One region of the Bacillus arachidis genome, then DNA from elsewhere that is predicted to be linked to it. Evidence: predicted binding sites of a transcription regulator. Region 1 holds the regulator's gene; each other region holds the start of a gene.
The links. Region 1 encodes LexA, which represses DNA repair genes until DNA is damaged. Its sites were predicted from a motif close to CGAACATATGTTCG; they were not measured.
Positions count from the first base shown of each region.

Region 1 (10,894 bases):
TGATGAAGTGGAAGCTGAAGAGTCTTGTGTAAAGTTATAAGGGTTGCTAAAGCCCTTTGTTGGTTCGAATGGGACCCATCCGTATCCTGGAAAGTATACCTCCACCCAAGAGTGTGCATTGTTATTAGTGATTGTGTACATGTTCTCATACCCTGAATTAGTTAATTTGTTTTCAAGAGTGCCTCCTGTATATCCCTTTACCCAGCGTGCAGGAATTCCGATAGAGCGAAGTAAAACGATCATAGATGTTGAAAAGTTATTACAGTATCCGCTTTTTGTATCAAATATAAACTGATCTACATAATCTTGATCTGTTCTTGGAATCTTAACCTGTTCTGTTTCATATACAAAGGAATGATCTGTGAAATAGCTTTCGATAGCCAATACTTGATCATAGCGATTGCTTTTATCTTTTGTAAGATGTATTGCCAAGTCTTTTACCCTCCTTGGTAACGAATTGGGTAGTTGTGTATACTTTGCTATAAAATAAGGGCTTGCCTCTAAATCCTCAGCCGCTTTTACAGCTTTTAAGTTTTCAATGGAAAAATGAGGAGTCTCATAAGCCACCTTATATTTATTTAAGATGGTGGAAGATCTTTCTTTCACTATATCAATTTTTTCCGAAAAAAGATCTGCGCTGAATGATACATCAGAAGCAGCCTCAACCGCTATTAACCCTGTGGGGTAAATAAGGTGAGGGGAGTCTTTTTGCATAATGATAATCGCTTCGGCAGCTTCTGTTTTTGTATTCCGCTCATACCAAGTCACTACGTTGTTTTTATTCTTAAAAGAAATTTTTTTGGGGCTTTCAGAAATTTCCCAACCTTTACCGGTATAAAAGTCTTTTGTTTCCACTCTCCAATATTGGCTGTTTTGCATTTGCGCCGTGAAAACAATTGTGTCGTCCAATTTAAAAGGACCGCCTAATTGAGAGTCATCTATACCGTAACCAACTTTGCTGATTCCTGCTTCTTTATTCGCTGAAGGTGAATCGAATTTAAAAAAAGTATCGATATTAGGCCATTGAGGGGCAGGTTTTGGAGCAAAATATCCAAAGGTGATCGCAAGTATAATAGATACAGCAGTCGGTACGAGCAATTTCGATGTAAATTTGTTCTGCTTTTGCAAGTTCTCGGATGTTTTTATGCGTTCAGCATGGAGGAGACTGAGCATGAAAAAGCCGATTATAATTGTACGAATGATCGCGTTATTCATGTCGTATAAGCCGAATATATCAAAAATCGTGATATAAATAATGGTTAATGTAAGAAATAAGAGCCCACGTTTTTGACGAATAATCCAATAGAGGATAAGGAAGCACAAAAACCAGAGAAATAGAAAAAATAAGAAGGCCTGAAAAGCTTTGGAAAGCCCCTGCCAGTTTGCTTGAAAGAGTAGAGTGATATTATGAAAAAAATCAGCCGAAAATTCCATCAACCAGGCAGGATTAATAAAAGCTCCTTTATAATCTACCGAATGAATCATAAATAAGATGATTACAACCTTTACAGAAATTTGGAATCGTACTTGAAAAAAAGAGAGAGCGAAGCAAATTCCTACAAATCCTTTAAAGAGGTTCAGTCTTACCATATCTGTAACCTCTATAAGCGGCTGTAACCATTCTAATAAAATGAGAAAACCGAATATATGCATTAGGAAACTGCTAATATCTCGTTTATTAGTTGAAGGTAATGTGATCATTGGTTCACCTCAAAAAATACATTTGCATAATGATTTTCATAAACCGCTTTCACAAATATTTTTTGTTTTCGCAGTGTTTCGAGTACGTTTAGTTCCCGATTTGAGAGTTGATGTGCTTTTTCCTTGACGACAAATACCATCAGTTTACTGTTTTTCAATGATATACTTTCAGCAATTTTTTGGATATCGGGAGAAAGATTACTTGTTACAAGTACGAATGTTACTGGTTGATAGATTTTCTTTAACTCCATTTCTATAGTTTGAGAGAGCGGGAGCATACTGTCTGCTTGTACTCTTGCTAAATGACAGAAAATTTGCTGTAATTGTGTCTCTCTATGATGTAAAGGGAGTACGGTTTGTTCTTTTCCAGTGGATATGAATGATACTTGTGAATCCTGTTTTAAGATAGATCTCATGAGAGAAGCTGTAAACGTAACGACCAATTCGAACAGGGGAGAGGGCGTTCTGTCCATAACAATCACGACATCATGACTTCGCTGTTGTTCAAACTCTTTCGTCATAATATTATTTTTTCGAGCAGTTGCCTTCCAATCGATCCATGAAAAACGGTCACCGGGTTTATAACCTCTGACACCAGCTGAGACTGTTGTATCTCTTGCTACATTCACATTTGAGGAGAGTGCACCTTGTTCGAAATAGTTTTCCACTTGTCTATAAGCTATGTCTACATATTGAGGGTACACTAAAAAATTATCGGGAACTGAAAAGATTGTCTCTTTTTCAATAATCCCGAATACATCACCAGTTTTTACACGCACATTCGAAAAGGTGTGTTCTCCTCTAGGGATTGCGTCGATTACATATTGGTATGAAATATTTCGTTTTAATCCTGGAAATAATATCACTTTTGCACTTTTTGTTTGTTTGCGATTTTTAAACTCCATGGGGAGCACCTCTTCTATAATTAAATACAGCAAGGGAAAGGGAATTTTTCGTTTTATTGTAATAGTGCCTACGAATTGTTGTCCAGCTGTGTACTCCTTTTGATTTGTTATACGTCTCACTTCAGTGTTCCATAGGGCACAAAAGGGCAACAATAATGAATAAAGACTGAATGGAATAAAGCTGTAAAATAGAAACCAACTTACGAATTCTCCTTGTAACATTGCGTATATAAATGTTAAAGCGACGAATAAAACAATCAACGATATTTTTCCGACATTATGAACTGCTCGTAATAGCTGTTTCATCAGGAGTTTTTTGCCTTTTGAGCCGGAACTGGAGTCCGGGCGAGAATTTTTGTAATGACGCTTTCTGGCGTTAGCCCTTCAAATTTCGCCTCTATTTTTAAAATGATTCTATGGGACAAAACATATGGAGCTAAAAATTTAACATCATCCGGAATGACATGGTCCCTGCCATTTATGAGCGCATACGCCTGTGAAGCTTTCATCAAAGCAATGGAACCACGCGGACTAGCTCCTAATTGAACGGAGTTATAAGAGCGGGTTTGGTTAACGAGTTTTACGATGTAGTGCTTAATGGCCTTGGAAGTATATATTTCTCGTATGTTTTGTTGTAATTGTAGTAATTCTCCTATTGTAATAACGGCTTGTAAATGAGAAATAGGCTTTGTTTTTTCTGTACGATTTAAAACCTCAAACTCTTCTTCCGGTGTGGGATAGCCCATTTTTAGCTTTAGTAAGAAACGATCAAGCTGAGCTTCTGGTAAAGGATATGTTCCCTCATATTCAATTGGATTTTGGGTAGCTATTACAAAAAATGGTTTCGGTAAAGGTCTTGTTGTCCCATCTACTGTTATATTGCCTTCCTCCATACTTTCAAGCAAGGCTGATTGCGTTTTCGGTGATGTACGGTTAATTTCATCAGCTAGCACGATATTTCCCATAATAGGTCCTGGCATAAATTTAAATTGAAATTCTTTCGGATTATAAATTGAAACACCTGTTACATCTGATGGCAGTAAATCAGGAGTGAATTGAATTCGTTTGAAATCTGCATCGATGGATTTGGCAAGGGCTTGCACCATCATTGTTTTCCCAACACCTGGAACATCTTCTAATAGTACATGACCTTCAGCTAAGAGAGCCGCTAAGGTAAGGGTGATTTCCTTCCGCTTTCCGACCATCGCTTTCTCAATATTATTGATTATCTTTTCTACAACTGGATGTAAAGAATCGAGTTGCGTCATCGTACTCCTCCCAATTTCATTTTCTTTTTAGTTCATTCAAATTATCCCACTATTTGTGGACGGTAAAACCCCACCTCAAAATTCAGCGAAAACAGAGAAGTTAGGTGGGGGATGAAGAAAACCATCGCTGATTAAAGTTTCACTTTATTGTGATAAGTATGGTCTATGTAAATAACTCGTGTAAAACAAAATTTGTTTTTTAGGTATTTGTTGCAGAAAAAAGCCAACCTAAGGAGCAATTGAAGAAACTTTTCCTGAAACGGTTGGTACTGTTGAGGAATTGATTTCTTGTTATTACATAATAAGTTCTATGTCATTTAAAGAAATCCTACTCTACGTTTTTAAATTATATTGTTTTGAATCTAGTCGTATATAAATGAAATTTGGTTCTTCGGTTGTGTGGAAATTAATAAGTGAGGTGCACTAGTGAAATATTTCTCAGCAAATAACGTTGAGCTACCATTTTGTGTCGAGGATAAGGTGAGATAATTGAATTTATAAAAATAGGGAGGGGACAAGCAATTGTATGAGCTGTCCCTAACAAACACCACTTTGAGTAGAGTTTGTATTGAAAATTACTGTTTGTTTAATGTTCTATTAAGTTAGATAAAGGAATTTCTTGCTCATTTTGAGGCTCGTTAAGGGGATAAATTCTAGCTGTTTCATTATTTTCATCTACATTTTGAATGTAAATTGCAACTCCATTATAGGTTACATTAGCCATAATCGGTGAAGCTGCAATCTCTTGTGCGCGTTGTTTGTTCATTATAATGACCTCCTTTTGACTTATAACAGTAATAATATTTGCTTTAAACTACTTCATTATTCTTAATTCTCAATAGTAAGCAAATAGGTATGAAATTTACTTTTAAGCATATAAGTTTATAAATTCTATCTTTATGGACAAGTGGTGAGTAGGATAGGAAAAGCTGATTTTGTTTCAGGGTTTGTACCTAATCAGCTTCAGGTAATAAATAGAATAAAGGAAAGTTCACATGTTAGCAGAATATGAGCTTTCGCATTTTATATATTGTTTTTGAAAACAGTATATTCGGAATTCAAGTTGTTATTTTTGGGGGTATAGTAAATATTATCGATTAATATACATAATTATAGTAAAGATGCTTTTAAGGGCATTAGGGGGGATTTTAATGACTAAAGGGCAACAACCTATTCCTGGTCACTTTGTTATGGATACACAGCGGGCTATGTTACTTCCGCCGGAATTGAAAGCTGCACCTTCTGAATCATTAACAGAACAATTATTTATTGAAAGGTCCTTAACTGAAAATCAATTTTGGTTACGGATTATGAAGGAACATGCACTTTTTCTTAGTGAAGGATTTAATCGAAAAGATAAAAATCTAATTCAACAAGTAGAGCAGTTTTATCATCTTTTTGATCGACATTTACAAAAAGCATTCTCTATTCCTCAAACTGTTCAAGCAGTTAGGCAATTAAATGAAGAAAGTATTCAACTAGTTTATGCATTTCGTAATTATAAAAGAAACCTTTTAATTTTGATTATTAATTGTAAGGTAAGTGGTTTCAATTTTCCATTATTAGTAGATCATGTTGCGAGAGAAGCAGAATATTTTATACGGACCCTTCAGAAATTTAATGAAGGAAAAATGGATCCAATTCAGGACGCGATAATAAGTGAAAATGTGTTTTGGCTCAGAATTATGATGGAGCACTCTCGTTTTATTGCCTCTTTACTTGATCAATCCGAGCGGAATTTAGTTCATACTGCTTTAAAATTTGGTGATGATTTTGAAGTCCTACTCGGTCAAGCGAGAGACGTTGAATCAATGTTGTATCAAAAACAACCGACATATCAGATTATTGGAAAGATGAATAAAGATAGTGAAAATGCAACAGTTGAGTTGAGGAACTTCAAAAAAGCTGGATTAGAGCTTATCCAGACATGTCAAATTAAAAGTGTAATTAATCCGTTACTAGCTGATCATGTTACAAGGGAAGCTGAACATTTCTTATTTATGATTCATGTGCTAGAAGAAAGATTGAAACAAAAACAATTGCAACAATCGATGGAATAAGTGTTCTGTCATCAAGAGTACTACATACTAGAACATGTATCTATCAGACACGTTTACTGCAAAGCTCACTTTTTCATCATGCAAAGGGTAGTGATTTCTATGAGAGGAAATTACTACCCTTTTTCGTATACTTATTTTTCTACATAAATTTATCTCGTTATTTGCGGCCAGTAAAACTCTTATCTCAAAAGTCAGCAAGGGAAAAAGTTGGGTAGGAAGATTAACTGCCTGTGAAAGTCCAATTGGTGAAGGGAAATAATCAGTAGGTGATGGAGAAAAAAGCTAGCACAGGTATTTAATTATAAATCATGTATGAGAAATATTATTTTTTCATTTTATCTGGGAATCATAGCTAAAAAGGATGGTGGAAATATGACGATCGATCGAATTTGTACAATTGGTCCAGCAAGCAATAATAAAGAGACATTAGCTCAGTTAATAAAACAGGGTATGAAAATTGTTCGGTTAAATTTATCACACGGTTCACATGAAAGTCATCAAGAAATAATTCATTTAGTAAAGTCTTTAGATGATTCCATAAAAATCCTAGGTGATTTACAAGGGCCTAAAATAAGATTGGGTGTAATCAAGGAGGAACAAATTACCCTTCAAGCGGAGGATCCTTTTATTTTATATACTCAATCCGTTACTGGAAGTAAAGAAGGAGCGAGTGTTGATTATTCTGGGATTGCTAATGATGTGAAAGTTGGAAATAGAATCCTTATTAACGATGGACAAGTTGAATTAATTGTTGAAAAGGTTAGTATGGAAAAAATAGAAACGAAAGTGAAAATAGGTGGCGATATCGCTTCGCATAAAGGGGTGAATTTACCAGGAGCAAACGTTAGTTTGCCGGCTATTACGGAGAAGGATCAAAAAGATATTCGGTTTCTTCTAGGTGAGGGTGTGGATTTTATTGCGTGTTCATTTGTTAGAAAACCTTCTCATATAAAGGAAATTCGAAACTTTATACATCAATATAAAGAAACTTCCCCCAATTTAATTGCAAAAATAGAAACGATAGAAGCAATCGAGAATTTTCAAGATATGTGCAAAGAAGCGGATGGAATTATGATTGCAAGGGGGGATTTAGGTGTGGAATTACCGTATCAATTTATTCCGCTTTTGCAAAAAATGATGATTCATGAGTGCAATCGAACAAATACATATGTGATTACAGCGACGCAAATGCTTCAATCTATGGTGGATCATTCTATTCCTACAAGAGCTGAGGTGACTGATGTATTCCAGGCTGTACTGGATGGAACGAATGCGGTTATGCTTTCTGCTGAAAGTGCATCAGGTGGTCATCCAATTGAAAGTGTTAAAACATTACGTCTCGTTTCTGAATTTGCTGAGCATGTAAAAAAAGATGGTCCTTTTGTTATGAAAGATGTACTAGAATTGTTCGGTAAATCTCTTTAGTATATAAGGCTGCATTAACCGCTCAGCTTAAAAAGGGAAATGTTACTTTTCATAATTAAATATGAAAAATGTATCCTTTTATTTTGAGGAATTTATTGCGTCTTAGCTTTCTTAAGATGTGGTAAGATTACGAAGTACTGTTGACATTTCTGCATAATTTTATCCCACTATCCATGGGCAGTAAGCACTACAGCTTAAGGTTCATAGGGAAATGAATTGATAACTGCTCGTAAAAGCTGGACTGGTGAAGGCCTTCCATCAGTGAGAGATAAAGCTCTCCACCACTGATGGAAGCTTCACTATATTAAGTTTCACACAATGTACAAAAAATAACTAATTACACTATGGTAATATTATTAATGTAATAATGTGAATTTAGAATATGATGAGGAGGATAAAATATGACGACTTGGTTTATAGTTATGTTAATTCTTTTCGGTGCTTTAAAAATAGTAGTGACGAGTATGCCAACTTCTGTTATAGAGTCTATTATCGGTAGATTTGAACTGCACCCGCAATTGAATAATGAGGCTGTTACCGTAACGATTGATGGAAAGCGTTTAGAAGGGGAAGAAAAAATTCAAATTGTTGATTATTTTAACGAAGCGATATTTTTAGAAAAATATTATTTTCCTCCACACAGCAGTGGAACGCCATTGGTTATTGATACGAAAAAAGGGAAAAATGATGTTAGGTTTTCTGTGTACAGGTATGACGATCACGTTGATGTAGTCAAGCAGTATAAGAAGAAAGTGGTCGCGTATAGTCTACGTTCTAAAAGCCTTCAAAATTGTTCAATGTTAGTAGCCGGAAATTTAGCTTAAAGAGATCGTTAAAGAGACGGTCTTTTTTTATTACATATGAAATGTTAAAAAGTAACATTCTTGAAATAGCATATGGGGGCGAAGGACTTAGAGTAGATATCCCCGTTGTTACGTTTTTTCATAGCCATGGAAAAACGTGAGTATTTAACTGATTTGGTTTAAAGAAATGTAACACTAGGAAATGGTAGAGTGAAAATTAGCGGACAAACATCTGCAGGAGACAATACAATTGAATCGAATTAAAAATAGACCAGGCTAACTGGTCTATTTTTAATGTAAATCACGATATACACCGATTACTTTTCCGATAACAGAAACTCTATCTAAAATGATGGGTTCTAAAGAAGAGTTTTCAGGTTGTAAACGGAAGTGATCTTTTTCTTTGTAAAAACGTTTTACAGTTGCTTCGTTATCTTCTGTTAAAGCAACGACAATTTCTCCGTTATATGCAGAATGTTGCTGACGAACAACAACTAAATCTCCGTCTAAGATACCTGCTTCAATCATGCTATCTCCAGAAATTCGTAACATAAACACTTGATCTGCTCCAGCAACAACGCTTGCAGGTAGTGGGAAATGCTCTTCTACACTTTCAACTGCTGTAATTGGTAAACCAGCTGTAACTTTTCCGACAATTGGGACTTGAACCACTGATTGTGTTTCTGTTTCGATTTTTACTTCCCCTAAAATTTCAATAGCTCTCGGTTTTGTTGGATCACGTCGAATATAACCTTTTTCTTCTAGACGTGATAAATGTCCGTGCACCGTAGAACTAGAAGCAAGGCCAACCGCTTGACCAATTTCGCGTACGGAAGGTGGATAACCTTTTTCTTGTACTTTTAGCTTAATGAAGTCGAGAATGTCTTGCTGGCGTTTTGTTAACTTTTCCATGTTTTTTAACACCTCGTTTTCTTTCAATTTTCTTACTTATAAGTATAACATGGGAAAAAACATTCTACAAACATAAGTTCGAACAAAAAAGTGATTTGTGATACACTAAAGTAAAAATTGAAGTGAGGAAGAGGGTTTTAAAATGAATGCAATTATTTATGCCCGTGTAAGCACAACAAAAGAAGCGCAAGAAACGTCATTATCACGTCAAAAAGATGAATTATTGCATTTAGCTAAGCGGTATCAAATGAATGTTATAAAGGTGTTTGAGGAGAAGGCAAGCGGCTATACAATTGAACGAGATGGTATATTAGAAGTATTGGATATGATTCGAGCTGAACAGGTCGATGTGCTTCTTATTCAAGATGAAACAAGGCTTGGAAGAGGAAATGCAAAGATTGCTTTAATGCACTGTTTACATAAAGAAGGGGTAAAGGTATATACGCATACACATAATGGCGAATTACAACTTTCTGATTCAGATTCTATGGTACTAGATATTATTGGTATAGTTGAAGAATATCAGAGAAAGATTCATAATTTGAAGATTAAACGTGGAATGCAGCGAGCGGTGGATAGGGGATTTCGTCCAGAAAAAAATTTAACAAATCGTCATTTAAGTACAGGCCGTGAAAAGAAAGAAGTACCGATTGAAGAAATTGTGCGTCTTCGTCGTAATGAATTAACATTTGAGGAAATTGCTGCAACACTTCGTGGTTTTGGTCATGATGTATCCAAAGCAACAGTACATCGCAGATACGTGGAATACACGAAGCAACTGCTTGATAAACAAGACTAACTATTGTATGATAATAATCAGTTTTAAGTAGAAAGGGGATTCGAGATGCTAAGTCACGAACTCATTGAACGCATTAATTTCTTAGCGAAAAAAGCAAAAGCTGAAGGATTAACTGAAGAAGAACAACGTGAGCGCCAATCGCTCCGTGAACAATATTTAAAAGGATTTCGCCAAAATATGTTAAACGAATTAAAAGGCATTAAAATCGTTAATGAAGAAGGTAAAGATGTTACACCGGCGAAATTAAAGGCATTAAAAAAACAAGATAATGCAAAGTTGAATTAAAAGATGGGCGAAGCCCATCTTTTTTGATTTTAATATAATTGTTTATTATGGTATTACCAAAAACGAGAAGGCGGGGGCAGAAATAGTGGTCCACTTATTTTGCTCGTTTTTGTTCAGAATTAGACTCTTTGGCTAAATTCCTTCATAAAGTGAAAGATAATGAAGGATACCTTTTGCATTTTTGAATGTAATCTTTTTTCCATCGAGGTGACCACATATAAAAACATTAATTTTTTCTAAATAAAGCTGAAATAAAAGAAATAGCAGTTGCAATAAATAAAGAAATAACGGCAATAAGAAACAAGAGGATCGCCATGAAACTATATAGATATCCTAATCCTTCACTTATTATAATTGCGCCCTGATCAAAATATAGTATGCAAAATGTAGCGATGGAGAAAATAAGCATGAAGACACCTGGGATGTATTTATGGGGTGATTTTAATTTGACTGAAAAATAAATAGAAAGAATTGAAATGAGGGTCAAAACCATTATAAAGGTGTAAGAAGCTATTTCTTCACTCATTATTTCGCATTCCTCCGTTTTTATTTAATCTATACGATGAAAATCAATATATATTCATTTTAATGATATGTTGTGAATAGAGGGACGATATGGAGTGGATAGAATATTTGCTAAAAATTTTTACGAGTCACGTATAAAAATATAGATAATTCCCTTTATTGTTAATAAATGAATAATAAAAAAGTATAGCAGATTGAAACCCTATACATT
Region 1 is NZ_CP127376.1:3,226,698-3,237,591, reverse strand. Features, by position in the region: gene QRY57_RS18225 (DUF4129 domain-containing transglutaminase family protein) at 1-1,701, opposite strand, end outside; gene QRY57_RS18220 (DUF58 domain-containing protein) at 1,698-2,912, opposite strand; gene QRY57_RS18215 (AAA family ATPase) at 2,912-3,874, opposite strand; gene QRY57_RS18210 (small acid-soluble spore protein H) at 4,461-4,640, opposite strand; gene QRY57_RS18205 (DUF2935 domain-containing protein) at 5,026-5,934, shown strand; gene QRY57_RS18200 (pyruvate kinase) at 6,307-7,359, shown strand; gene QRY57_RS18195 (YfmQ family protein) at 7,761-8,183, shown strand; gene lexA (transcriptional repressor LexA) at 8,454-9,074, opposite strand; gene QRY57_RS18185 (YneB family resolvase-like protein) at 9,217-9,873, shown strand; gene QRY57_RS18180 (DUF896 domain-containing protein) at 9,919-10,158, shown strand; gene QRY57_RS18175 (hypothetical protein) at 10,385-10,684, opposite strand.

Region 2 (10,894 bases), 440 kb from region 1:
TATACATCGATATTTCGTGGTACACCGCTCGTCTTGCAATTAATGATTATTTATTTCGGTGTCCCGCAAATGATTGGATATGATATACCTGCATTTTTAGCAGCAGTACTTGCATTTAGTTTAAATTCAGGTGCATATATGTCAGAGATAATTCGTGCAGGTATTCAAGCAGTTGATAAAGGACAGACAGAAGCTGCGATGGCATTAGGTGTTCCGTATGGAAAAATGATGAGAAATATTATTTTGCCACAAGCATTAAAAAATATATTACCAGCGCTTGTGAATGAGTTTGCAACACTTACAAAAGAGTCAGCAGTAGTAACGGTAATTGGTGCTACAGATTTAATGCGCCGTGCTTATATTGTAGGTGGTGAAACGTTTAAATATCTTGAACCGCTATTATTTGTCGGACTTGTTTACTATATTTTAGTAATTATTCTTACGTTTGTTGGGAAAGCAATTGAAGGGAGAATGAAGAAAAGTGATTAAAGTTGAAAACCTTCATAAATCATTTGGACAAAATGAAGTATTAAAAGGCATTACAACAACAATTGAAAAAGGCGAAGTTGTTGCGATTGTTGGACCGTCTGGATCGGGGAAATCAACATTTTTACGTTGTATGAACATACTAGAAACACCTACAAGTGGTAACATTTGGATTGGTAATGCCGAAGTGACTAACCCGAAAACGAATATTATGCATGTTCGCGAAAATGTTGGTATGGTGTTTCAACATTTTCACTTATTCCCTCATATGACTGTATTAGAAAATATTACGTATGCACCAGTAAATGTAAAAGGAGTGACAAAACAGGAAGCGGAGAAAAAGGCAAAGGAGCTTCTTGAAAAAGTAGGGCTGCTCGATAAAAAGGACGCGTATCCAAATCGTCTTTCAGGCGGACAAAAGCAGCGTGTTGCAATTGCCAGAGCTTTGGCAATGGAGCCAGAAGTTATGCTATTTGATGAACCAACATCTGCACTTGATCCTGAAATGGTAAAGGAAGTATTAGAAGTAATGAAATCTTTAGTGACTACTGGAATGACGATGGCAATTGTGACACATGAGATGGGTTTTGCGAAAGAAGTAGCTGATCGTGTGCTCTTTTTAGATGGTGGTAAACTTGTTGAAGATACACACCCAGAACAGTTTTTTACAGAACCAAAGAGCAAGCGGGCGCAAGAATTTTTACAAAAAATATTGTAACATGTAAAAGTTACGTGAATAATAAGGAGAAAAGGATGACAGTTTGTCATCCTTTTTTTATACTTACTGTAACTACCTGTATACATATATATAAATACAGATTGAAAAAACAATATAAAACCTTTTCTTTTAGGGAGAAGAGAGCGTCAGCCCTTGCATAGAATCGGTCATTGCTTTTTTATCCCCATGCCACGTGAAAACAAAGGGAGAAAATGAGTGGAGAGACCTTTTTATTTTCATAGCCGTGACTTATATGCTGGGAAATTAGAATGAATGTATAGGAGCAATGATATGTTTAGAATTGGATATCGTACAGTGAAAACAGCAGTTGGAACAGGTGTAGCGGTTTTTATTGCTCAGCTATTCGGGTTGGAATTTTATAGTTCTGCGGGGATTTTGGTTATTTTGTGTGTACAAAATACGAAGTGGAAATCACTTCAAGTCTCTTTACATCGATTTTTGGCCTGTTTGTTATCAATGGCATTCTCATTTTGTATTTTTGAAACAATCGGTTATACGCCGCTTGCAATTAGTTTGTTACTTCTTACTTTTATTCCGACAGCTGTTATGTTTAAGATTCAAGAAGGAATTGTTACAAGTTCAGTTATTGTTATGCATTTATATTCATTAAAACATATCACATGGGCAGCGATTGGAAATGAAGTAGCTGTTTTAACAATTGGGATTAGTGTGGCTTTGTTAGTAAATATGTATATGCCAAGTGCAGAAAAAAAATTAAAAGGTTATCAAGAAAAAGTAGAATGGAATTTTAAAACGATTTTATTTGAGATGGCTGTATATTTACGAAATCGGGATAGCGCATGGTCTGGAAAAGAATTAATTGAAACAGAGAACATTTTGAAGCAAGCAAAAGAGCTGTCTTTCAAAAAGCTTGAAAATCAATTTATGCGAGAAGATGATTATTATTATCGATATTTTGATATGCGTATGCAGCAATTTGAAATTTTGGAGCGGATTATGCCACTTGCAGCCTCATTATCGTGGTCATATGAACAATCAGATATGATTGCGGAAATGATTGAAAACGTTGGGAACTCAATTCGTCCTGAAAGTACGGGGCTTATTTCACTTAGACAATTACAAGAAATGCGAGAGATTTTTAGGGAAATGCCACTTCCTGAGACCCGTGAAGAATTTGAAATGCGTGCGAAGCTTGTTCAACTTGTTTATGAAATGGAGCAATATTTACTCATTAAAAGTAGGTTTAAAGGGAAGGATAATGTGAAAGAACTTATATAGAGGGAAGGAATGAATCATGCCGTATTTTCTATCCTTGCTACTATGTTTTTCTCTTTCACCAATTTGGCCTCTTGGAGATAATCCGCGTGCTGGAGATCCATTTATTATTGTAAATAAGCAGACGAATAAGCTTGCTTATATTGATGATGGTAAAATTCAAAAAGTTTTTCCTGTAGCGACTGGAAAAACAAACGAGTTAACACCAGAGGGGACTTTTGATATTGTAATGAAGGCAAAAAATCCTTATTATATTGCGAAGGATATCCCTGGTGGTTCACCCCAAAATCCACTTGGGTCTAGGTGGATGGGGTTTAATGCACGAGGTACTGATGGGAGTAAATATGGTATTCACGGTACAAATCAGCCAAGTTCAATCGGGAAATATATTTCACAAGGGTGTATAAGGATGAAGAAACAAGATGTGGAATATTTATTTGATCGTATTCCGATTGGAACAAAGGTGTGGATTGTAAAAACGAATAAGCCGTTTCAGAAGCTCGCAAAAGAAAAAGGGGCTATTGCTTATGAAAAGGTCAACCATACAAGTTGGCTTTTTCTTTCTGACTAGGTTGTCTTGACATGTGTACATAACCATGAGTTAATGAGAATATATAAAGATAATAGGAAAAGGAGTTGCTTGTATGTATTTGAATCCAAAGCTTTCCTATATGCAATTTTTTATTGGCTTTCTATTCGTTGTTACTTTCATATTGGCAACTTTTAATGTATGTTCTTTTCTTGTATCTATTGTTTTTATGGTGTTCCTTAATTTGACATTTGTAATTGGAGCGTTTCAGCAGAAACATTATACGAGTTTTGTTATGGCACTTGTGATGGCCTTTTCATTCAGTATTGTCGCGATTGTGCTAATCATGAAATAAATATTATTCATTAAAATCATTGTGATTGAACAGGCTGCTTATTTTCTATCTAGAAGAATAAGCAGCCTGTTTGTGTAAAAAAAGGACGAAATACATCGCCCTCTTTACCAAAACATACTAGCTCCAGTGAGTAATGTTGTTACAAGCATTGAAATTAGCATAACGTATATCATAATTTTTTGTGCTTTTTTATTCATACTGGTCCTCCTTGCAATCATTACAATTTTATTGTATCGAGAAATGAAAACATGGACAAGAGTATAAAGAAGACAAAATTCGAGAAGTGTATCTAAAATATAACAGGAAAATATAGAATACATAGAGAATATAGAAGGATGGGACACAAGGTTTTTCGGTGCCTTTAAAAAGTTTTACTAGATGAAGAATGGAGATACGATGATGAAAATATATGAAACAGAACGTTTACAATTAAGAGAAATCGATGAGTCGTATGCAGAGCAAGTTCTTCAATATTACGACAAAAATCGTGAGTTTTTAAAGGCGTGGGAAGAATATCGACCAGATGATTTTTTCACACTAGACTATCAAAAAAAACGATTGCAAAAAGATAAAAAAGAGTTTAATGAAGGAAAAACGATTCGATTATGGATTTTTAAGAATGGAGATAATACGAATATTATAGGATGTATTTCTTTCAATTTAATTGTGAGAGGGATTTATCAATCTTGCGTTCTAGGCTATAAGTTAGATAAAGATGAATTGAATAAAGGATATACAACAGAAGCGCTTAGAAAAGCAATTGATGTTGCTTTTCAAGAATTTCACTTACACCGTATTGAAGCTCCGATTATGCCGCGTAATTTAGCATCTATTCAAGTTGTAACGAAGATTGGTTTTCAATATGAAGGAGTGTCGCGGAAAATGTTAATGGTGAATGGGGTGTGGGAAGATCATATGCGCTGGGTACTGTTAAATGAGTAGAATAGATGGTTATCTAGATGTGTGAACCATCTATTTTTTTCGTGTCTTTCGAAACTTTTGCGAAATTCTGTTATAATTAACCTTGTTACATACATAATGCAATGCAGGAGGCGCATTCTCATGATTAATCAAGAACGTTTAGTAAATGAATTTATGGAACTTGTTCAAGTAGATTCTGAAACAAAATATGAAGCAGAAATTTGTAAAGTGTTAACAAAAAAATTTACTGCTTTAGGTGTTGAAGTATTTGAAGATGACACAATGGGTGTGACTGGACATGGAGCTGGAAATTTAATTTGTACTTTACCAGCGACGAAAGAAGGAGTAGATACAATTTACTTCACTTCTCATATGGATACAGTAGTTCCTGGTAAAGGAATTAAGCCTTCTATTAAAGATGGTTATATCGTATCAGATGGTACTACAATTTTAGGATCAGATGATAAAGCGGGATTAGCTTCTATGTTCGAGGCAATTCGTGTTTTAAAAGAAAAAAATATTTCCCATGGGAAAATTGAATTTATTATTACAGTTGGTGAAGAATCTGGTCTTGTTGGTGCGAAAGCATTGGACCGTGACCGTATTACAGCAAAATATGGTTATGCATTAGATAGCGATGGAAAAGTTGGCGAAATCGTAGTTGCAGCACCAACACAAGCAAAAGTAAATGCGATTATTCGTGGGAAAACAGCTCACGCTGGCGTAGCACCAGAAAAAGGTGTATCTGCAATTACGATTGCAGCAAAAGCAATTGCAAAAATGCCACTAGGTCGTATTGATTCGGAAACAACTGCAAATATCGGTCGCTTTGAAGGGGGCACACAAACAAATATTGTTTGTGATCATGTACAAATCTTTGCAGAGGCTCGCTCTTTAGTAGATGAAAAAATGCAAGAACAAGTTGCAAAAATGAAAGAAGTATTTGAAACAACTGCAAAAGAAATGGGCGGTCAAGCGGATGTTGAAGTAAAAGTTATGTACCCTGGATTTAAATTTGCCGATGGCGATCATGTTGTAGAAGTTGCAAAACGTGCTGCTGAAAAAATTGGTCGTACGCCTTCTCTTCACCAAAGCGGTGGCGGAAGTGATGCAAACGTAATTGCTGGACATGGTATTCCAACAGTAAACTTAGCAGTTGGTTATGAAGAAATTCATACAACAAACGAGAAAATTCCTGTTGAAGAATTAGCAAAAACAGCTGAATTAGTTGTGGCAATTATTGAAGAAGTAGCGAAATAATTGTAAGCATAAGAAAAAAGGGCGTGTAAACCACAATAGGTTTACACGCCCTTTTCATTTAGATTCAATCGCTTTTACAAGGCGAATGAGCCAATAGAAAAAATCCATGGGAGTATATACTTTGTCACTACACCTACTGCGCGAGGGAAAAGTGCAAAGGTAATATAAAAATTGAAAATTCGCAGTAGTAAATAATTAATAGCAATAATTAATATAATAACAAGGAATGTGTAATTGAGTTTGTAATGTACGCCACTTCTTGTGAAAAAATATCCATATTTAATATAAGTATATCAAAAATATGAATGGGAACGAACGTGCTTTTGTAGTTGAGAAGCTCCACTGTTTTCATGGAATTTGATATAATAAAATTAGGAACGAATGTTCTTTAGGGGGTGGAAAACATGAGAGAAATGTATCCAAAAAACGGTCGTGTCATCTTACACGTTGATATGAATTGTTTTTTTGCATCAGTTGAAATCGCGCATGACCCATCGTTAGAAGGTAAGCCACTAGCAATTGCCGGAAATGAAAAAGAGCGAAAAGGAATTATTATAACATGTAGTTATGAAGCGAGAGAATACGGAATACGAACAACAATGCCTCTTTGGGAAGCAAAACGATTATGTCCAGATTTAATTGTGAAACATCCAAATTTTAAATTATATCGTGAGGCATCATTTGAAATGTTTCAAATTCTGTCACGTTTTACTGAGAAGATACAGCCTGTTTCTATAGATGAAGGATACTTAGATATAACAGATTGTTATGGATTAGGTTCCCCCCTTGATATCGCTCGAATGATTCAACAGGCGTTATTAACGGAGTTGCATTTGCCATGTAGCATTGGGATTGCCCCAAACCTTTTTCTTGCAAAGACTGCGTCGGACATGGAAAAGCCGCTCGGTATTACTGTGTTTCGTAAACGAGATATTCAGGAGTTACTGTGGCCGCGTCCTGTTGAAGCGATGCATGGAATTGGTGAGAAAACAGCAGAGAAATTGAAAGAGATCCATATATATACAATTGAACAGTTAGCACATGGGGAAGAACATATCATTCGCGCCAAAATAGGAAAGCATGGTGTGGATTTACAAAAAAGGGCAAAAGGTATGGATGATAGAGAAGTTGATCCGAATCAAATGGGACAACATAAAAGTGTTGGGAATTCAAAGACATTTTCAAAGGATATGGATGAAGAGAAGGAATTGCTTGATATGTTAGAGTGCTTAGCAAAATCAGTTAGTAAAAGGCTACAAAAACGTACGCTTGTCAGTTATAACATCCAAATTACGATTAAATATTATGATCGGCGTACAGTAACACGGAGTAAACAATTAAAAAATGCAATTTGGGAAGAACGCCATATCTTTCAAGCTTCTTCACGTTTGTGGAAACAACATTGGGATGGAGATCCCATTAGGTTGCTTGGTGTTACAGCTACTGAACTAGAGTGGAAGACAGAATCAATCAAGCAACTGGATTTATTTTCATTTGAAGAAGATGCGAAAGAAGAGCCAATATTAGCTGTGATTGACCAGATCAATGATAAATATGGAGCTCCTATTTTGCAAAGAGGAAGTCAGTTATTTCGAAAGCAGGAAAAATCTTTTCAGCAGAAATTAGAAAATAAATTTATGTAAAAGGTGTCATGACAATTTCATATCATGACACCTTTTATGTTTAAATAGCTTCTTAATTGAATGAAGTAGCGGTCAGTCTAGATTTCAAAAGTATTCGACTTACTACTTCTTCAATTAAGGCTACTTGATTTATTATCGAGGATTAGGGAATACTCTTCGAACGGTTTCAGTAAATTCTTCAAATAGTCCTGATACTGGTTTACCTTGGTTGATTTTGTCCGCATAGTCTCTCATGCGATCTACAAAATCAGGATTTGATGATACAAATACATTGCGGATATCTGGATCTGTAGCTCTTACTTGGTCAGCAATTTTGTTCTCTAATTGCTTTGTGACATCACCTTTTACGTTATCACGTAAAACGACTGCAACATAGGCATTTTTGTTTGTGACGACTACAGTTGCTTTGTCCACTTCCGCTAATTCAACAATCCGGTCAGCTGCTTTATTGGCTACGTGTAGTTGTGTTTCATTGTTCGTGATACCGTTCGTATCATTTCGTACCCTTTGAAGGTCAGTGTTGGTTCCTTCGTATCTAACATTTCGTACGCCATTGTTTTCGCGAGTATCCAATGCTTTCTCCTTTTGCTTTCCTGCACATCCAAATAGCGAAATAGCTGCTAAAAAACAGATTGTAAGCATCTTTACATTTTTCAATGATAACCCTCCTTCATTATACTACGTTCTTAAAATGACCAGTTGTACATTTATTATGCATAGTGAAATAGGATGATATAATTTTTATCAAATAAGTTTTGGGGGAAGGGCATGGAGCAAAGTAATCTGAGCTATAGGGTACAAGAACTTTGTAATGTGGCTATTGAATATGCAAAAGCCTTTGACAAAACTTTTAATTATTCCGAGGAGGATATCAAAGAATTGGAAGAGATTTTAGATTATTATGCAAACGATTTACGGGATAAGAAAGCAATTGGGGATGAAGAAGATATACCGACAGAAAATCAAATGTATTCGATGGCTTTAATTTGGGGGAGTTATTTAGGCGAAGTTCTAAAAAGGCATTTAGGACAAGAGGCAGAGTGGCTTCAAGAAACAGTCTTTGATAATGAAGAGGTTTTACATTTACAAGTAGGAGAGTGGAAAGTGTTTCCCATTGATAAAGTATATAAACGATTGGTAAATGGATCAGAAGAGAATGTTATATCCTTCTATGATATAACTAAAGAGTATATGTTAAAGTAATGAGATTTGTATATTTTTGAAATAAAAAAGGCATCGAGAATCGATGCTTTTTATTTTTGTGTTGCTATTTGCGGACAGTAAAACTCCACTCATTAAAGTTTCACTTTATAGATTATGAGATGGTAGAATTTTCATAAATTATGATCTCTGAATTGTTTGTTGTTGAAATACGTTGTGCATAATATGTGATAGAAGAAGAAATATATTCTGGTAACGTTTGATTTGTGTGCAATGTTGTGTACTCATGGATTAATTCTTTTAAAGTCGTCCACTGTAATTGTGCCGGGTGATCAGAAACGAAAGAACTTACCCAGCGATCAAATGAAGATGAAAAATCAGTTTGTAAACGAAATGCTTCTTTCATAGTTAAATGCTCCCTTTTTATTTGATATAATCATTTTACTACAAAATACGAACGTTTGTTATTTTTTTATTTATAACGTTCGTATTATATAGTTGTCTAGATGAGTTGTTTATGAAATTTGATTTGCCATTTGAAATTACATTCCGTAAGATGAAAGATAGAGTATATAAAGAGCTGGAGGAAACAAAGTGGAATTTGTATTTTTAGGAACTGGTGCAGGCGTTCCTTCAAAAGGAAGAAATGTCTCATCAATAGCTTTACAATTACTAGAGGAACGTGGTGAAACGTGGTTATTTGACTGTGGTGAAGCAACGCAACATCAAATTTTACATACATCCGTGCGTCCGCGTCGCATTGAAAAAATTTTTATTACTCATTTACATGGTGATCATATTTTTGGTTTACCTGGTTTATTAGGAAGTCGCTCTTTTCAAGGTGGAACAACGCCATTAACGGTTTATGGCCCAAAAGGAATTAGGCAATTCATTGAAGTGGCATTATCAGTGAGTACGACGCATGTTAAATATCCACTTGAAATTGTTGAAATTACGGAGGAAGGTATTGTTTTTGAAGACATTCAATTTTCTGTAGAAACGAAGAGATTATCACATGGGATTGAATGCTTTGGATATCGCATTGTAGAGAAAGATATACAAGGGCACCTTCTTGTTGATAAATTGTTAGAAGCAGGAGTAAAACCAGGACCAATCTTTAAGCGTTTAAAAGATGGTGAAACAGTAGAATTAAATAATGGAAGAGTCTTACACGGGAAAGACTTTATCGGTCCACCGCAAAAAGGGAGAATTATTACGATATTAGGAGATACGCGTTATTGTGAAGCGAGTAGCCAACTTGCACAAGACGCAGATGTGCTTGTTCATGAAGCGACGTTTGCAGCAGCAGATGAAATCCAGGCGCATGATTATTTTCACTCGACAACGAAACAGGCAGCAAGTATTGCGTTACAAGCGAATGTGAAACGATTGATATTGACTCACATTAGTTCGCGGTATCAAGGAGATGCATATAAGGAATTGTTACAAGAAGCTCAGTCGCTGTTTGCAAATACGGAAATAGCGATGGATTTGAAATGTTTTCCAGTAGAAAGGTGACATTTCACAAACAATGGCAATATAGATTTGCCATTGTTTTGTTTTTTATAAAAAAGTTTTCTCTATAAAATAGATAGAACTGTTATAATTTGATAAATTTATGAACTGATACAGGAATTTTAAGATTTTCGAAAGGGTATGAAAGAAGTACGAAAAATCATTTGTCTTGAAAAACTGTTATATATATAATTTGTTTTATTATTAATACAAGGGGAATAAATGAGGTTAAATTCGGAAATTTTAAAATTCAATAAAAGTAAGCGTTTTATCAAAAACAAGCTATAATGAGGGCGAATTACAATTCATCGTAAGTTGCATCGTGCATTTTAGCCATTTTTCGTAACGAAACGAAATTGACTAAAAGAGAGAGGGCATCAAGGAGATAATTAAAGGAACTGTATTATTATTTGTATTAAGTCTTTTTTAGCTTTTTAGTTTCAAAGCACCAAATGGTATGAAAGCAATGGGTGCTTTAACGAGTGCCGCTGTTGCAAGTTTCTTAGTTGAAGCATTTCAGCTATATGTTGATGGAGATGTAATTGACATACCGTTTTTGAAAGAAGTTGGAGAATCAGCAGGTAGTCTAAGCGGAGTAGCTGGTGCAACTCTTGTTGCGTTAGTAATGGGGGTCTCACTTGTTTAGGCTATGCTTGTAGGGGCTTCTGTGTTAGAATTTGGATTGCTACCAGGATTTATTGCTAGACTTATGACAATGTATGGCTTTAATGATCCGATCAAAGTGACGCTATGTTTCTTATGTATTATGGTGTCTGGTATCTGGTATTTTACAGGATATATCGACTCACTTCTATTCAAAAACTATCCAATTCGTACAGCACAGCAAATTCGTGGTACGGAAGGGAAGACAACAGAATCGGCAGCTTAATAGAATAGTAGTAAGCAATTTTTGATAAAAGGTTTAGGGGGAATCATGATGAAATATCGCTCAGTATTTGATATTATCGGTCCAGTTATGATTGGGCCGTCCAGTTCACATACCGCAGGGGCAGCAAGAATGGGACAGGTTGCTCGTCAACTTTTCCGGC
Region 2 is NZ_CP127376.1:3,668,122-3,679,015, reverse strand. Features, by position in the region: gene QRY57_RS20560 (amino acid ABC transporter permease) at 1-489, shown strand, start outside; gene QRY57_RS20555 (amino acid ABC transporter ATP-binding protein) at 482-1,204, shown strand; gene QRY57_RS20550 (aromatic acid exporter family protein) at 1,496-2,464, shown strand; gene QRY57_RS20545 (L,D-transpeptidase) at 2,481-3,032, shown strand; gene QRY57_RS20540 (DUF3894 domain-containing protein) at 3,106-3,345, shown strand; gene prli42 (stressosome-associated protein Prli42) at 3,450-3,542, opposite strand; gene QRY57_RS20530 (GNAT family N-acetyltransferase) at 3,742-4,287, shown strand; gene QRY57_RS20525 (tripeptidase T) at 4,408-5,526, shown strand; partial or broken gene QRY57_RS20520 (hypothetical protein) at 5,581-5,810, opposite strand; gene QRY57_RS20515 (DNA polymerase IV) at 5,931-7,169, shown strand; gene QRY57_RS20510 (YhcN/YlaJ family sporulation lipoprotein) at 7,302-7,826, opposite strand; gene QRY57_RS20505 (hypothetical protein) at 7,938-8,372, shown strand; gene QRY57_RS20500 (DUF3932 family protein) at 8,485-8,736, opposite strand; gene rnz (ribonuclease Z) at 8,925-9,848, shown strand; gene QRY57_RS27245 (PTS sugar transporter subunit IIC) at 10,303-10,491, shown strand; gene QRY57_RS27240 (hypothetical protein) at 10,513-10,734, shown strand; gene sdaAB (L-serine ammonia-lyase, iron-sulfur-dependent subunit beta) at 10,783-10,894, shown strand, end outside.
Region 2: the regulator LexA is predicted to act here: its motif matches at 5,839-5,852, upstream of QRY57_RS20515 (DNA polymerase IV).

Region 3 (10,894 bases), 470 kb from region 1:
AACAGCACCCTTACCGTTCGTTGTACGATTGACCGTTTCATCATGAATAACAACGATTTTTTTGTCTTTTGTAAACTGTACATCCAATTCAATACCATCTGCTCGAAATGATTCCGCAGCTTCAAACGAAATCATTGTATTTTCTGGATACGTCCCCGTTGCACCTCTGTGAGCAAATACAAGAGTCATCCTCTCTCCCCCAATCTTATGCTATACTATACGAAAAAGGAGGTACTTCTATGAGACCATTACAAATTTCTCCAGACACTGCAATTCGCCTATCAAAAGCTCTAGGTGTTCCACTTGAACAAATTATGCATATGCCACAGCATATTTTAATTCAAAAGTTAGTTGAATTAGAAAAACAAAATAAAGATGAAGAATAATATAGTCCTGTTTTGCAGGGCTTTTTATTATAATACACTGTATTTTTCTCATTCGATTATATCATGTGAGAATTATTCAACAAATACCGTTGTAACTCACCCTACTTTTAATCATATAGACTAAAATACGAGAACTCACTGTTTATAACGTTTTTTAACTCCTCAAACACAAAAGATATACACTCTTCAACTTATCAAACTCTAATTCAAATGCAATCAAAAAACACCGCCTTTCATTAGTTTGATTTACAAGCCAATAAAAGACGGTGTTTGCTATATTACATTATCAATAAGTACAAAAAATCCTTTGCTATGTCTATCCTTAGCTAGCCTTATGTTCAAGCCTTAACTTATCTGCTACCATCGCGATAAATTCTGAATTCGTAGGTTTTGCTTTTGACATCGATACAGTATAACCAAATAAGGACGAGATTGAATCAATATTCCCACGACTCCACGCCACTTCAATTGCATGGCGGATTGCGCGTTCTACACGACTTGCTGTCGTATTATATTTTTTTGCAATATCCGGGTATAAAACTTTCGTAATAGAGCCAAGAAGCTCGATATCGTTATATACCATAGAGATCGCCTCTCGCAAATACATGTATCCTTTAATATGAGCTGGTACACCAATTTCATGAATAATGCTGGTAATACTCGCATCTAGATTCTTCGGTTTTCCATCTACTGTTGTTGCAGATCGGAAAGATGGTAGTGGACGTTTAATTGTAGTATTCGTTTTACCGCTTACTTGACGAATATGGCTCGTTAAATTTTCCATATCAAATGGCTTTAAGATAAAATAAGAAGCACCTAAATCAACTGCTTTTTTCGTTACATCCTCTTGTCCAAATGCTGTTAACATAATAACATTCGGCTGCCTTAGTCGTTCAATATGCCGCATTTTCTCTAATACCGCTAAACCATCTAAATGCGGCATAATAATATCCAAAACGAGTACATCTGGTTGTTTCTCTTTCAGTAAATTTAAACACTCTTGACCATTATAAGCGATCCCAATTACTTCCATATCATCTTGGGCAGCAACATAACTTTCTAACATTGATACTAGTTCCTTATTATCATCCACAAGACACACTTTAATTTTCTCCACAGCTTTTCCTCCCTTACCGAATCGATTCTCCCGACATGTGTAAGCTTCTAGGCTACATGAATTGTTCGACAATTGTGTGAAATTTCCCTTTTAAAGTTTCTTAATTTCCGATAAAATCACAAAAAAATATGTTTATCGTTCATTTATTTTCTTTCTTTACACATTCCATCATAGGTTTACAACGAAACGTTCACTCTTTTGTTTTATTTTACAACAAAAAGCAGCTCTTGCGGAGCTTTTACAAAATTTCAATGAATTTCTCAAAAAAAAAAAAAAAAGCAAACTGATGTTAGTCAGCTTGCTTTTTTCTCTTGCTCATAAATATTAATTCCTGCTTCATGTAACATCCATTCAATATGAACACCATACCCCGAAGTCGGATCATTCACAAATACATGTGTAACAGCACCAATCATTTTTCCATTTTGAACAATTGGGCTACCACTCATCCCTTGAACAATACCACCTGTTTTGGCCAACAAACGTTTATCTGTAACTTTTACAACCATTCCTTTTGTCGCTGGGAACTTTTGTGGTACCGTGCTTACGATTTCGATATCAAATGCCTCTACTTTGTCTTGATCGATAACTGTTAATATTTTTGCCGGTCCTTCTTTCACTTGATGAGATAAAGCAATTGGCATCGCCTCATCCATTATGCCATTTTTTATGCCTGTATTTAATTTACCAAAAATACCAAACGGACTATTTGTTGTAATATTACCAATTACTTCACGATCCGGTGAAAACCTTGCTAATTTTTCTCCTGGATTTCCATGACTACCGCGTTCGATAGAAGTAACTGTCGAACGAACAATCTGTCCGTCTTCTACTTGAATTGGTTTTTTCGTATCATTATCAGAAATAACATGCCCAAGTGCTCCATATTTCATGGAATCCGGATGAACAAACGTCATTGTTCCAATACCAGCAGCTGAATCACGAATATATAAACCAATTCGGTAAGACGACTCACCATTACCTTTTTCTGGTGTTAGTTTTGTACGAATATACTTACCATCTCGTAATAAAACAAGATTAATCGGTTCACCTGTTTGTCCACTGTCATGGATAAAAGGTGCCACATCACTCATTTTTTCAATTGTTTTTCCATTAATTTCAGTAATCATATCCCCAACTTGTACACCAGCCACTTCTCCAGGTGATACTTTACCTCTCTCTGTTTGAATTAAATGATGCCCAACAACAAGTACACCTTTTGTATTCAATTTTACTCCAATTGATTGGCCGCCTGGAATCACTTTAAAATCTTTCAATACTTTAACATTTACTTTTTTCACTGGAAAACCAGCAAGTTGAAAAACCATATCCGCTTCACCAGTTTGATGCGAATTTACCACAAGTCCGGATTTCTGTTCTTTATTTGAACTCACTGTAAAAACACTATGATTTGTCGATGAAGCCTGGAAAACTGGAAATGATGTTATTTCTGATTGTTGTCCCTCAAAAATAACAAGTTGCTTTGGGGATGAAATAAACGTACGAAGCGGTTTAAAACATCCGATAAAAACTAATGAAACAAGGAGACAAAGACCTATTATTTTTCGAAATTGCTCTAATTTCAATTTGTTCACTCTCCTCGCTCCTACCCACATTCAGCCTAACGACTTCATCTTTTAATTTCTCCTTGCAACGCTCTGTTTATAACCGGAAGAATTAAGAAATCATCATTTGAGCAAAAAAGCTATCCATTATTGGATAGCCTCTGCTGTCTGTTTAAAACGATGTGCTTGCATAAGTAACTCTTTAGCATGTTCCGTCGTTAAATCGGTAATTTCCACGCCAGAAATCATTCGAGCGATCTCCGTTACCTTATCCTCTGTACTTAATACAGCAACTGATGTAATCGTCCGATCATTTGCAACTTGTTTACGGATAAATAAATGTGAATCCGCCATCGATGCTACTTGAGGTAAGTGCGTAATACAAAGTACTTGTGAGTTTACAGATACACGATAAATTTTTTCCGCGATCGCTTGTGCTACCCGGCCACTCACTCCCGTATCTACTTCATCAAAAATGACAGATGCAACACCTTGGTGCTTAGAAAAAATACTTTTCAAAGCTAAAATAATACGGGATAATTCTCCACCAGAAGCTACTTTTGAAAGTTGTTTTAATGGTTCACCTGGATTTGTTGAAATATAAAATTCCACATGATCATATCCATCCATCGTACATTTCACTGGTATCCCGTCTACAAGCGGATCATCAATACTTCCTTCCCTTTTCGCAATCCTCACTTCAAATTTCGTTTTTTCCATATAGAGTTCTTTTAATTCTTGGTGGATTGCGTTCGTAAGGTGATCTGCCAGCTGATGACGCATATCACTCAACATCGTTGCTTCCTTTAAAACTACATTTTCTACTTCTTTTAATTTCTTTTTCGTCGTTTCAATATGTATATCTTTATTTTCAATTGTAAAAATTTCTTGTTCTATTTTATCAGCATACGCCAAAATCTCTTCTACAGTATTTCCATACTTTCTCTTTAACATACGAATTTCATTTAAACGTGTTTCAATTTCATCTAAGCGATTCGGATCATATTCCATCATATCTAACTTTTCCCGAAGCTGATAGGCAACCTCTTCTAACAAGTAATAACTATTAGCAATCGAATCATGATTCTCTTGATATGCCTCATCTAGGTGTGTAATACTTTCCATTTGTCCCATTGCATTTCGTACATGATCGAGCCCACCGCCATCTTCACTTAATGAACGGTATGCATCACCAAGCGCTTTATAAATTTTTTCGAAATTGGAGATTTTTAATCTCTCTTCCGTCAATTCATGTTCTTCATCAACCTTCAAATCTGCTTTACGAATTTCTTCATGCTGGAATTGAATTAAATCTAATCGATGTGCCATCTGTTGTTCATTCTCTGTTAGAGATTTGAGATGCCTCTTCAACTGCTCATACTCAGCGTATACACCTTGATATATTTCTAATTGGTTCACGATACGATCCCCATCAAAATGATCGAGCATAAACAAATGACGTTCCTCATTCATCAAATCTTGTGTTTCATGTTGTCCATGAATATCGACAAGTGTTTTCCCAATCTCTTTTAATATACTCAATGTAACAAGCTTACCATTTACACGACATACACTTTTCCCGTTCGCAGCAATATCCCGTTTTAAAATGATCATTCCATCTTCAATTTCAATATCTAGCTCTTCAGCTTTCGCAATACATGGATGCTTGTCATCCTCTATATAAAATAAACCTTCGATTTCAGCTTTCTCTGTTCCGTACCTAACAAACTCTGCTGAACCACGGCCACCAACAAGTAAGCTAATTGCATCAATAATAATTGATTTACCGGCACCTGTTTCACCACTCAAAACTGTTAAACCTTTTTGAAAAGAAATATTTAATGACTCAATAATAGCAAAGTTTCTAATCGATAATTCCGATAACAATGCTCCATTCACCTCGTTATAAACTAATCCTCTACTAAGGGCTTCCGCTGAGCACTTTTCGCTCAAGTAGTTATTACATGTATCATTTACTCTTCTAGCCCGCTCCATTGTACCAAACATTTGTTTTACGGGTCAATCCATCGATTCCCTAACTTCATTCTAACAAACACTATATTCCACTTTACATTTATCTATTTTTCCCATAACAAAAAAATATCTTGTTTACTTTTTGCTTAAAGCAAAAAATAAACAAGATTCTTTCTTTACAGCATATTTAAGAAACGATCTGATACAAAACCTGTATCTTCAGGCGTACGACAAATGATTAAGCAAGTATCGTCACCACAAATGGTTCCGATAATCTCATCCCATTCTAAATGATCAATAAGTGCTCCGAGCGCGTGCGCGTTACCAGGTAATGTTTTTAACACAAGCATATGTCCTGCTGTGTCTAACTTTACAAACGAATCGACGAGATTACGTTTTAATTTTTGCAACGGATTGAATCGTTGATCTGCTGGCAAGCTATATTTATAGCGACCATCATGTAATGGCACTTTCACTAAGTGCAACTCTTTAATGTCACGTGACACAGTTGCTTGCGTTACATTAAAGCCTTCATTACGTAAAATATCAACTAGTTCATCTTGCGTTTCGATTTCTTTATTCGCGATAATTTCTCTAATTTTAATATGGCGCTGACCTTTATTCATACATTTGCACCTCACACTATCTCTTACCATAGTTTAAACATTGGTATACTTCACTTATTTATGTTAACTTATAATCGTTTACTTGTACATAATTGTTTTTACAATCATTATACAATTCCAACAAAAAGAGGAACAACAATCGTTATTCCTCTTTCCCTTTTTGTTTTAAGACCTCATGAGCTGCTGTTACAACTTGCTCTACAGAAACTAGGGAATGATTTTCACCACTCTCACGCTCACCATGCCACGTTAAATGAATTAAAAACTCAATATTCCCGTCTCCACCCGTAATTGGAGAGAATGTTAAATTTTCAACATCATATCCTTCTTTTATTGCGAAATCAATGATCATTTCTACGACAGCTTCATGAACTTTACGATCGCGAACAATACCTTTCTTCCCAACCTGCTCTCTTCCGGCTTCAAATTGTGGTTTAATTAAAGCCGCAACATCACCATTTGGAGTCAATATTGTTTTTAAGACTGGCAAAATTAATTTTAATGATATAAATGAAACATCAATGCTAGCAAATTGCGGTAATCCACGCTCTAAATCGGTCGGTGTTACATAACGAAAATTCGTTCGTTCCATGACAACAACTCGCTCATCTTGACGAAGCTTCCAAGCGAGTTGATTGTACCCTACATCTAAAGCGTAAGATAACTTCGCACCGTTTTGCAGCGCACAATCTGTAAAGCCACCAGTTGATGAACCAATATCTAACATAATTTTATCTTGTAAATCAAGGTGAAAAGTCTCTAATGCCTTCTCTAACTTATAACCGCCACGGCTCACATATGGCATGACTTGTCCTTTTACCGTAATCGGTGTATCTTGTGGTATTTTTTCCCCTGGCTTATCGAGTCTCATTTCATTTGCATATACTAGTCCTGCCATAACAGCGCGTTTTGCCTTTTCGCGTGTTTCTATAAGCCCTCGTTCTACTAATAGTACATCTACTCTTTCTTTTTTTACACTCATTTGTTACGCCCTTTTTTGTTTTGATGGAATCATTGTATGAATACGGTCCACAACAGCATCTGTCGTTAAACCAATTTCTTCTAACAGCTTTGTAACACTACCGTGTTCAATGAAATAATCTGGAATACCCATTCGTTCAATTAAAGCACTATGATATCCATGCTCAGTAGCAAATTCTGCTACACCTGTACCAAATCCACCGATTAAACAAGCCTCTTCAATTGTTAAAATCGGCATATTTTTTCCTAAGAGTTCATGTAAATACGTTTCATCCATTGGCTTAATAAAACGAGCATTCACAACTTTCACTGAAACTCCAGCTTTTTCAAGACGCTCCGCTGCTTCCATTGCCATTGGAATCGTTGTACCAAATGTTAAAATTGCTGCTTGCGTACCTTCTTTTAATGTTTCCCATGTACCAATTGGAATCGCTTTGAATTCTTCATCCATTTGAACTCCAAGTCCATTTCCACGAGGATAACGCAGAGCAATTGGACCATCTTCATATTGCATCGCTGTATATACTAAATGCTGACCTTCATTTTCATCTTTCGGCATCATGAGTACCAAGTTCGGTAAATGACGTAAAAATGCGATATCAAATACACCTTGATGCGTTTCACCATCTGCCCCAACTAGTCCTGCACGGTCAATTCCAATAAAGACATTTAAATTTTGACGACATATATCATGAACAACTTGGTCATATGCACGCTGTAAGAAAGTTGAATATATTGCTAAGAACGGCTTCATTCCTTGCGTTGCCATCCCAGCGGCCATCGTTGTTGCATGTTGCTCAGCAATTCCAACATCAATCATACGATTTGGAAACTCTTTATGAAACTTTTCAAGCTTAGAACCAACTGGCATCGCTGGTGTAATCGCAACGATACGCTCATCCGTTCTTGCAAGCTTATGAACCGTATCACTTACAACAGAACTCCATGCTGGTGCAACTTCCTTCGGTTTCACAAAATCTCCCGATTCAATTTTATATGGCCCTGTTCCATGCCAAGTCCCAATGACATCACTCTCGGCAGGTTTATAACCTTTTCCTTTTTTCGTAATGACATGAACAAGCACTGGCCCTTTTGTTTTCTTTGCATATTGAAGCGTTTCAAACAAGTTTTCATAACTATGCCCGTCAACAGGACCTAAATATGTAAACCCTAACTCTTCAAAAAAGACACCTGATACAAGTAAATATTTTAAGCTATCTTTTACTTTTTCTGCCGTTGCTGCAACCTTCCCGCCAACTGCTGGAATCTTCTTAAGTAAATACTCGAGTTCATCTTTCACCCACTGGTATTTCCCAGCGGTACGTAAGCGACCAAGTACATTATGAAGTGCACCAACATTCGGCGCAATCGACATTTCATTATCATTAAGAATAACAATCATATCTGTTTTTTCATGTCCGATATGGTTTAACGCTTCTAAAGCCATTCCGCCCGTTAAAGCGCCATCCCCTATGATTGGTATAACACATTCTTTCGTTTTCTTTAAATCGCGCGCCAGAGCCATTCCCATCGCAGCAGATAATGAAGTTGAACTATGGCCTGTTTCCCATACATCATGCTCACTCTCGCAACGTTTTGGGAAACCACATAGACCTTTATATTGTCTTAATGTACCAAACTCTTTTGCACGCCCTGTTAAAATTTTATGCACATAGGATTGATGTCCTACATCCCATAAAAATTTATCGTTTGGACTATCAAATAATTTATGCAGAGCAATTGTGAGTTCTACTACACCTAAGTTAGGAGCAATATGTCCACCTGTTTGAGAAAGCTCTTCAATTAAAAACTTCCGAATATCCTCACTCAGTGCCTCTAGTTCGCTGATAGACATATCTTTCAAAAAACTAGGGTTTTGAATTTGCGTTAGATCCACATGGATCACTCACTTTCGTTTCATAATCTGTCAACATGTCAAATATTATAAAAAATATTTGTACAACACAAGAAATTCTTTACTGGTTTTCCTATTACACTCTATTCTACCCTACTTTAGCAAACAATTTTCCATCCTTCTCTACCTTCTAAGAAAGTGAATTATCCCTTTCTATTAAGAAGTGATTCGATTCAAAGGATTATTGATTGCAGCTTCTCTATACGATGAAAAAAGAGCCGCTAACACAAAGTGATAACGGCAACGTAATCTAAATATATTTTTGCCAATAACAAAAAAAGAAAAACCTTTTTCTACATTTATACCACAAAATGAAGAATGACTCAACAAATGAAAACGCTTCTATATTAGTTATTACGCTTTGCTATTAAATCACAAATGGATAATAAATATTCATCTTGTAATCGTAAAGATGCTATCGTATCTTTCGCTTTAGCAATTGTTTCTTCTAAGATACATTTTGCTTCATCTATCGTAAACAACGTAGTATATGTACTTTTTTCATTGGAAACATCACTACCTATTGGTTTTCCAATCTCTTCTTCTGTTCCTTCTACATCTAAAATATCATCGCGAATTTGAAAAGCCAGACCGATATATTTTGCAAATGCAAGTAGTTTTTCTTCTTGCTCTCTAGTTGCTCCTGCAAGTATAGCTCCCGCAAGTACAGCATACTCTAATAAACGCCCTGTTTTATGCCTATGAATATATTCTAATTCTCTAAGCAACAGTTGCTTTCCTTCCGCCTCCATATCCGCTACCTGTCCGGCAACCATTCCTTCTGGTCCAGCTGCTTTGGCAAGTTCAAGCGCAAGCCTTAGTTTTGTTTCTGCAGAAACATCTTGATGATCATACGCTGACACTACTTGGAAAGCATATGTTAATAAGCCATCTCCTGCTAAAACAGCCATCGCTTCACCAAACACTTTATGATTTGTTGGTTTTCCTCGTCTTAAATCATCGTCATCCATACATGGTAAATCATCATGAATTAACGAATACGTATGAATCATTTCAAGAGCACAAGCTGCTCCTATGCCCAGTTCTCTTTCTTTTCCAAAAGCTTGCAACGTTGCAAATAAAAGTAACGGACGAAGACGTTTTCCACCCGCTTCCAATGAGTATGTCATCGCTTCACGAAGTACATTTGGACATTGTAATTGATTTGCATAGCGTACAAGCTGCCCCTCGACGAAAGTTTTACTTTCTTTCACAAAAGCATCAAAAGCTACATATGCCACTATGCTTCATCTCCTACAGCCGTAAATGGGCTAAGTTCTCCATCTTCTCCCAGGATAACCGCCATTTGTTCTTGTACATCTTTCAACTTCTCATCACATAGCTTAGACAACTCCATACCTTCTTTAAAATATGAGATTGCCTCTTCTAAAGGAACATCACCTTGTTCGAGCTTAGAAACGAGATGTTCAAGCTGAGAAATTGCTTCTTCAAAGCTTAATTTATTTTCCATTGTTTAATTCACGCTCCTCTACGCCCGATACGTTACAATCTAAAACACCATCTTGTAATTGTACTGAAACAACGTCACCAAGACCGACATCTTTCACACTTTTTAACACTTGCTTTTTCTCGCTATACACAAGTCCATAACCTCTCATCATTACTTTCAGCGGACTTAATGCTTCTAGTTTTTGAGCCGCCCCCATAAATGCAAATTCTTTCGTTTGCAGTAATGTTTGCATTTCGCGTTGTAATTGCTTCTGCAATGTTTGTATTCTTGTCTTTGTTTGTAAAATCTTTTGAGAGGGATGATGCTTCTCCAAATAAAATGAAAGTTGTTTTAACTGATTTATCTTTTTCTCTATATAACGTTCTTTGGCTAAAATAAGCTGCTCAAGAGTGCGATCTAACTGTTCTTCTTTTTGTTCATACACTTGCTTTGGATAACGAAACGCATACGATTTTTGAAGTATTTGCAACTGTTCTTGCTTTTTATGTAACGTTTCTCGCATTGCTCTTTGCAGACGAAGGGTTCGTTGTAACACTTTCTCTTGTAATTCAAGTATATTAGGTACTGCAAGTTCTGCTGCTGCTGTTGGAGTTGGTGCACGTAAATCTGCTACAAAATCTGCAATTGTAAAGTCTGTTTCATGTCCAACTGCTGAGATGATTGGAATTTCACTTGTAAAAATCGCCCGTGCAACCATTTCTTCATTAAAGGCCCATAGCTCTTCAATAGAGCCGCCTCCACGCCCGACAATTAATACATCTATCTCCCGCATATCGTTCGCTGTTTGAATCGCTTGTACAATTGAAGGAGCCGCAAACTCCCCTTGTACAAGTACAGGAAATACAATCACATTGCCAAT
Region 3 is NZ_CP127376.1:3,695,759-3,706,652, forward strand. Features, by position in the region: gene QRY57_RS20640 (glycerophosphodiester phosphodiesterase) at 1-189, opposite strand, end outside; gene QRY57_RS20645 (YycC family protein) at 240-386, shown strand; gene spo0A (sporulation transcription factor Spo0A) at 709-1,503, opposite strand; gene spoIVB (SpoIVB peptidase) at 1,797-3,098, opposite strand; gene recN (DNA repair protein RecN) at 3,216-4,955, opposite strand; gene argR (arginine repressor ArgR) at 5,219-5,668, opposite strand; gene QRY57_RS20670 (TlyA family RNA methyltransferase) at 5,811-6,650, opposite strand; gene dxs (1-deoxy-D-xylulose-5-phosphate synthase) at 6,654-8,546, opposite strand; gene QRY57_RS20680 (polyprenyl synthetase family protein) at 8,912-9,805, opposite strand; gene xseB (exodeoxyribonuclease VII small subunit) at 9,805-10,035, opposite strand; gene xseA (exodeoxyribonuclease VII large subunit) at 10,025-10,894, opposite strand, start outside.
Region 3: the regulator LexA is predicted to act here: its motif matches at 5,069-5,082, upstream of recN (DNA repair protein RecN).